Variovorax paradoxus: one gene and its partner. The protein of the gene in region 2 interacts with the protein of the main gene of each other region in a pairwise test. Links are inferred from orthologs where the notes say so. Each region holds a gene or a part of one and is shown on either strand. Other genes may lie near its edges. The genes, in order: dnaA and GFK26_RS10015.

The links.
Region 1: the proteins of GFK26_RS10015 (region 2) and dnaA interact in binary tests that used the Escherichia coli proteins (3 or more experiments, as listed by UniProt). The link is inferred for Variovorax paradoxus from one-to-one orthologs.

What each region holds. Positions count from the first base shown.
Region 1 is NZ_CP045644.1:1,589,905-1,593,128, reverse strand. What follows is about bases 314-3,224. They hold dnaA (chromosomal replication initiator protein DnaA), read left to right. Parts: upstream 314-1,034; coding sequence 1,035-2,414; downstream 2,415-3,224. Other genes in these bases: dnaN (DNA polymerase III subunit beta), read left to right, coding at 2,504-3,224; rpmH (50S ribosomal protein L34), read right to left, coding at 592-726; GFK26_RS07165 (ribonuclease P protein component), read right to left, coding at 314-490. Outside these bases: membrane protein insertion efficiency factor YidD, read right to left, coding at 1-74; more of GFK26_RS07165, read right to left, coding at 71-313. UniProt on the Escherichia coli protein: Plays an essential in the initiation and regulation of chromosomal replication. Binds in an ATP-dependent fashion to the origin of replication (oriC) to initiate formation of the DNA replication initiation complex once per cell cycle.
Region 2 is NZ_CP045644.1:2,178,970-2,182,113, reverse strand. The notes cover bases 189-3,019. They hold GFK26_RS10015 (SIS domain-containing protein), read right to left. Parts: upstream 2,014-3,019; coding sequence 1,363-2,013; downstream 189-1,362. Other genes in these bases: rsmI (16S rRNA (cytidine(1402)-2'-O)-methyltransferase), read left to right, coding at 2,618-3,019; GFK26_RS10010 (YraN family protein), read right to left, coding at 2,199-2,570; GFK26_RS10020 (BON domain-containing protein), read right to left, coding at 572-1,366; GFK26_RS10025 (NAD(P)-dependent oxidoreductase), read left to right, coding at 189-541. Outside these bases: more of GFK26_RS10025, read left to right, coding at 1-188; more of rsmI, read left to right, coding at 3,020-3,144. UniProt on the Escherichia coli protein: Required for the timely initiation of chromosomal replication via direct interactions with the DnaA initiator protein.

The DNA of each region.
Region 1 (3,224 bases), 590 kb from region 2 along the record:
CGGCACGACTGCCCGAGCCAGGGGCTCAGCAGCAGGCGGTAGCCCTTCACGAGGCCGATCAGCAGGCGTTTCATGCGGAGGCGGGTGCGCGGGAGGCGGCCGGTGCCGGCGGACGCGCGGCGCGCGCCAGCAGCTGCTGGAGCTCGGCGCGCACGGCGGCCTTGAGCTTGTCCGAAGAGGCGCTCACGAACACCTTGCGATCGAAACCGGCGCGCAGACGCACCACGTGCGCGGCACGCGGCAACACAACACCGGGCGCGGCGCTCACGGTGTAGATCTGGCGCTTGATGGCGTTGCGCGTCACCGCGCGGCGTGCCCAGCGCTTGGGCACCATGGCACCCAGCCAGACCTCATCGGACGGAAACAGCGAAGCGGCGCCCGATGCGGAAACATCGAGCGCACAGCGGTGCAATGCGAAATGGGCAGTGCGCGCCACGGTGGCACCTGCGAGGACGGCCTGGAATTGCGCGCGGGTCTTGAGCCGCTGCAAGGAAGCCGGGCCGCGGACGTCACTGCTGGCGGGGCCAGGCGCAGAGGCTGCAGGAGCCTGCGCGGACGTGTCGGCGGCTGACAACGGCAGGTGGGGTGCCGTCAGACGGCCAGGCGCTTGCGGCCCTTGGCGCGGCGTGCGTTGATGACGGCACGGCCGCCGCGGGTCTTCATGCGGACCAGAAAGCCGTGGGTACGGGCGCGGCGGACTTTGGATGCTTGGTAAGTGCGTTTCATGATGGTTTCCTGATTCCCTGTTTGCGCCGGTTTCCGCATGAAGGCATGCACAAACCTGGCGAGCGCTGGGGGAGCGAGTTTCGGATGGCCCCCGAAAGACGCTGTGAAGGCTTTTCAGGGAAACCCGCAATTATCGCAAACATTGGCCGCCGGAACAATCTTCGACTGGATTTGCGGGCCTTTCCGTGTGCAGCGCAGCATGTGGATAAGGTTTTGACAAGTTAGAATGCCCGGCGCCTTCCAGCAGAGAATATCCACAATACCTATACAAGAAATGCCCGAGGGTTCCATCACTTTTTCAAGCGCCCATGTCGACTGACGGCATCGGCGAAAGCCTGTGGCAGGCCTGCGTCGACCAGCTCGCGCAGGAGCTGTCCGAGCAGCAGTTCAACACCTGGATCAAGCCCCTCACCGCGCAGGTCGCCGACGACCTTTCGCGCATGACGGTGTTCGTCGCCAACCGCTTCAAGCTCGACTGGATCCGTGCCCAGTACGCCGGCAAGATCGCGGCCATGGCCGAGAAGATGTACGGCCAGCCGGTCGCCATCGAGTTAGCGCTCGCTCCGCGGGAAACCCCCGTCCGCATGGCCCCCGTGACCCTCATGGCCGAAACGGACGTGCCACGCGACGTGGCTGGTCCGGGCGAGGAACCGGCCGCCGCCGGCTTCAAGAACCGCCTCAATTCGGGGCTCACTTTCGACACCCTGGTCGAGGGCACGGCCAACCGCATGGCGCGCGCCGCGGCCATGCACGTGGCCGGCATGCCGGGCCACCTGTACAACCCGCTTTTCATCTACGGCGGCGTCGGCCTGGGCAAGACCCACCTGATGCACGCGGTGGGCAACCGGCTGCTGGCCGACCGGCCCGATTCGAAAGTTCTCTACATCCACGCCGAGCAATTCGTGTCGGATGTGGTCAAGGCCTATCAGCGCAAGACTTTCGATGAGTTCAAAGAGCGTTACCACTCGCTCGATCTGCTGCTGATCGACGACGTGCAGTTCTTCGCCAACAAGGACCGCACGCAGGAAGAGTTCTTCAACGCGTTCGAGGCCCTGCTCGCCAAGAAGTCGCACATCGTGATGACCAGCGACACCTATCCCAAGGGTCTGGCCGACATCCACGAGCGGCTGGTGTCGCGCTTCGATTCGGGTCTCACGGTGGCGATCGAGCCGCCCGAGCTCGAGATGCGCGTGGCCATTCTGATCAACAAGGCCCGCGTCGAGGGCGCCGAAATGCCTGAAGAAGTCGCCTTCTTCGTGGCCAAGAACGTGCGCTCCAACGTGCGCGAGCTCGAAGGCGCCCTGCGCAAGATCCTGGCGTACTCGCGCTTCAACCAGAAGGAGATCTCGATCGCCCTGGCGCGCGAGGCGCTGCGCGACCTGCTGTCGATCCAGAATCGGCAGATCTCGGTTGAAAATATCCAGAAGACGGTGGCCGACTACTACAAGATCAAGGTCGCCGACATGTACAGCAAGAAACGCCCGGCCAGCATTGCGCGGCCGCGGCAGATCGCGATGTACCTGGCCAAGGAGCTCACGCAGAAGAGCCTGCCGGAAATCGGCGAACTGTTCGGCGGTCGCGACCACACGACGGTGCTCCACGCGGTGCGCAAGATTTCGGGCGAGCGCCAGCAGCTCACCGAACTCAACCAGCAGCTCCACGTCCTCGAACAGACCCTCAAAGGCTGAAGCCGAATGTCATCAAGAACGCCCCTCGCGACAGCGGAGAATGGCGTCCTGAAAGCTGATTCAAAGAGATAAGAGAAGAGGAAGAAGACATGATCGTTTTGAAGGCAACCCAAGACAAAGTTCTTGCCGCCCTGCAGTCGGTGGCTGGCATCGTGGAACGGCGTCATACCCTGCCGATCCTGGCCAATGTGCTGATCCGCAAGACCGGCGGCCAGCTGCAGCTGACCACCAGCGACCTCGAGATCCAGATCCGCACCACCGCCGAGCTCGGTGGCGACGAGGGCAACTTCACGACCACCATCGGCGCGCGCAAGCTGATCGACATCCTGCGCACCATGCCGGCCGACCAGACCGTGAGCCTCGAATCGAGCGCCAGCAAGCTCGTGCTCAAGGGTGGCAAGAGCCGCTTCACGCTGCAATCGCTGCCCGCCGAAGACTTCCCGCTGGTGCAGGAAGCCGCCAATTTCGGCCCCGTGTTCAGCGTGCCGCAAAAGACGCTCAAAGACCTGCTCTCGCAGGTCTCGTTCGCGATGGCCGTGCACGACATCCGCTACTACCTCAACGGCATCCTGTTCGTGGCCGAAGGCAAGCAGCTGAGCCTGGTCGCCACCGACGGCCACCGCCTGGCGTTCTCGTCGGCGCTGCTCGACGTCGAGGTGCCCCGGCAAGAAGTGATCCTGCCGCGCAAGACCGTGCTCGAAATGCAGCGCCTGCTGTCCGACGCCGAAGGCGCCATCGAGATGCAGTTCGCGAACAACCAGGCCAAGTTCAGCTTCGGCGGCATGGAGTTCGTCACCAAGCTGGTCGAGG
Region 2 (3,144 bases):
GGCGGCGCTGGCGCGCGGCCTGCACTTCATCGACGCGCCCGTGTCGGGCGGCCAGGCGGGCGCGCAGAACGGCGCGCTCACCGTGATGTGCGGCGGCGACGCGGCCGTGTTCGAACGCATCAAGCCGGTGGCGATGGCCTTCTCGCGCGCGGTCACGCTGCTGGGCGAGAGCGGCGCGGGCCAGCTCGCGAAGATGGTCAACCAGATCGCGATCGCGGGGCTGGTGCAGGGCCTGTCGGAAGCCATCGCCTTCGGCCAGCGCGCCGGCCTCGACATGGAGGCCGTGCTCGGCGTCATCGGCAAGGGCGCGGCCCAGAGCTGGCAGATGGACAACCGCGGCAAGACCATGATCGCCGGCAAGTTCGACTACGGCTTTGCCGTCGACTGGATGCGCAAGGACCTGGGCCTGGTGCTCGACGAAGCCAAGCGCAACGGCGCGCGCGTGCCGGTGACGGCCCTGGTCGACCAGTTCTATGCCGACGTGCAGCAGGCCGGCGGCAGGCGCTGGGACACCTCGAGTCTCATCATTCGACTCAAATGAAAAAAGCCCGCGGAAGCGGGCTTTTGTATTTCAGCGGACCGGCGCGGTGGTCGCACCGCCCGCCGGCGCGGGCAGCGGCTCCATCGGCGGCAGCGGCACGCGCGAACCCGAGGACGCAGCCGGTGCCGACGGCGTTGCGTTGCTGACCGGTGCGGGGCCCGTGCCGCCGCGCTGCGCAGCGGACTGGTTGGCCGCCTGGCTCGCCGCGAGGTCGGCCTCGCTCACCACCTCGACCACGCGCACGACCTTCGCCACACCGGTCACGCCGCGCGTGATCTCGGTGGCACGGTCGGTCTCGCGGCGGGTGGCGATGCCCATCAGGTAGACCGTGCTGCGCTCGGTCACGACCTTGAAGGAGTTGGCGAAGATGTCCTTGGCGTCGAGCAGTGAGGCCTTCACCTTGCCGGTGATGTACAGGTCGTTCGAGCGGTCCTGGAAGGTGCTCGGGGCGCCGATGGAGAGTTCGTTGACCACCGAGCGCACGTTGACGACGCGGCTCACCTCGTCCTCGACGCGGCGGCGGTCGGCGTCGTTGCCGACGGCGCCGGTCAGCAGCACCTGGCGGTTGAAGCTGGTGACGCTCACGTACATGTTGTCGTTGGCGATGTCGCGCACGCGGGCCGCGGCACGCAACTCGATGCCCTGGTCGTCGAGCTGGGCGCCCGAGCTGCGGCGGTCGGTCGCCACCATGCCCACGCCCACCATCGCCGCGCCGCCCACGACGAGCGGCACGCAGGCGGACAGGCCGGCCACCAGAGCGGCGCCGAGGGTGAGCGCCAGAGCGAAACGTTGGGTCGAGGCCTTGGTCAGGGTCGTCATGGTCATGAGGAAACTTCCTGTTCTCCGAGTAACTGGGCATCCACGCCGTCGCACAGGCAATGCAGCGCGAGCAGGTGGATTTCGTGAATGCGCGCCGCACGCTCGTGCGGCACGCTGATCTGGACGTCGGTCTCGCGCAGCGCGCGGCCGATGGTGCCGCCGGTGCCGCCCGTGGCTGCGGCACCTGGCGCGGCTGCCGCCAGGCCGGTCGCGGCGTTGCCCAGCAGCGCCACCACCGTCATGTCGCGCTCATGCGCGGACAGCACGGCGGCCAGTACCGCGGACGAATGCCCGCTGGCGCTGAGCACCAGCAGCACGTCGCCGGCCTGGCCCAGCGCGCGCACCTGGCGCGCGAAGCGGTCGGCATCGGCGGCCTGCGGGCTGTCGGCGGCCGGGTCGGTGGTGTCGCCGGGCAGCGCGATGGCGCCCAGCTCGGGCCGCTCGCGTTCGAAGCGGCCCACGAAATTGGCGGCGAACTGCGCGGCCAGCAAGCCCGACACGCCGGCCCCGCAGGCCAGCACCTTGCCGCCGCTGGTCACGCAGGCCAGCAGCGCCTGCATCGCTTGAGAGATGGGTTTGCTGAGGACCGGGCCGGTCTGGTATTTGAGGTCGGCACTGTCAATGAAGTGCTGCTGAATCCGTTGCTCGAGCATGGGGCGCGATGATAACTGGGGGTCGTGAAACAAGACGTTTTGAAATGGCCCACCCCCGAATCTTCGCGCACTTCGTGTCGCTTCGACTCCCCCCTCAAGGGGGCGCACCCGGTGGCCCGGCAAAGCCGGTTCCACGGGTGCCCTGGCACGGAATGGGCCGCTTGCTCCACAGGCTTCCGAGCAAATCAGCCCGCGTCGAAGGCACCTGGGAGCCAGGTGATTTTCTCCTCGATCAGCACCACGTCGAAACGGCACGGCGGCAGCGACCGCAACCGGCCTAGGTAATGCCGCGCGGCCAGCACGATGCGCCGCTGCTTTCCCGCCGTGATGCTGCCGCCCGCGCCGCCGTGCGAGCCGGCGCTGCGCTGGCGCACCTCGACGAACACCAGCGTGCCGTCGCGCGGATCGCGCATGATCAGGTCGACCTCGCCGCCGCCGCGCCCCGGCGTTCGATAATTGCGCGCGACCGGCACGAGGCCGGCCTGGCGCAGGTGGTCGAGCGCGGCGTCTTCCGCCGCATCGCCGCGATGCTTTGTCGTCGTGGTGCTTGTCGTCATGGCTCCCTGCCCTGTTTTTTGTTTTCGCTGCCCTACGGAGAAACCTCTTGGCTTCACTCGCCCCTGCTTCCTTCGGCGCCGCCCTGCCGGCCGCGCACGACGCCGCGGGCGCGCAGCATTATCCGCAGGGCACGCTCTACGTCGTCGCCACGCCGATCGGCAACCTGGCCGACATCACGCTGCGCGCACTGCATGTGCTGCAGCTGGTGGACGTGATCGCCTGCGAGGACACGCGCCACACACAGACGCTGCTGCGTGCCTACGGCATCGATCGCCCCGGCGCACGGTTGCTCGCGGTGCACCAGCACAACGAGGCCGAGGCTGCGCAGGCCGTGGTCGCGCGGCTCGCGCAGGGCGAGCGCATCGCCTACGTGAGCGACGCCGGCACGCCCGGCGTGAGCGACCCCGGCGCGCGCCTGGCCGCCGCCGTGCGCGCGGCCGGCCACCGCGTGCTGCCATTGCCGGGCGCCAGCAGCGTCGTCACGCTCGTGAGCGCGGCGGGGCTGGTGGCCGACGGCGGCGAGAGCAACGCGCACAACAGCAGCGCCTTCGTGTTCGCGGGCTTCCTGCCGAC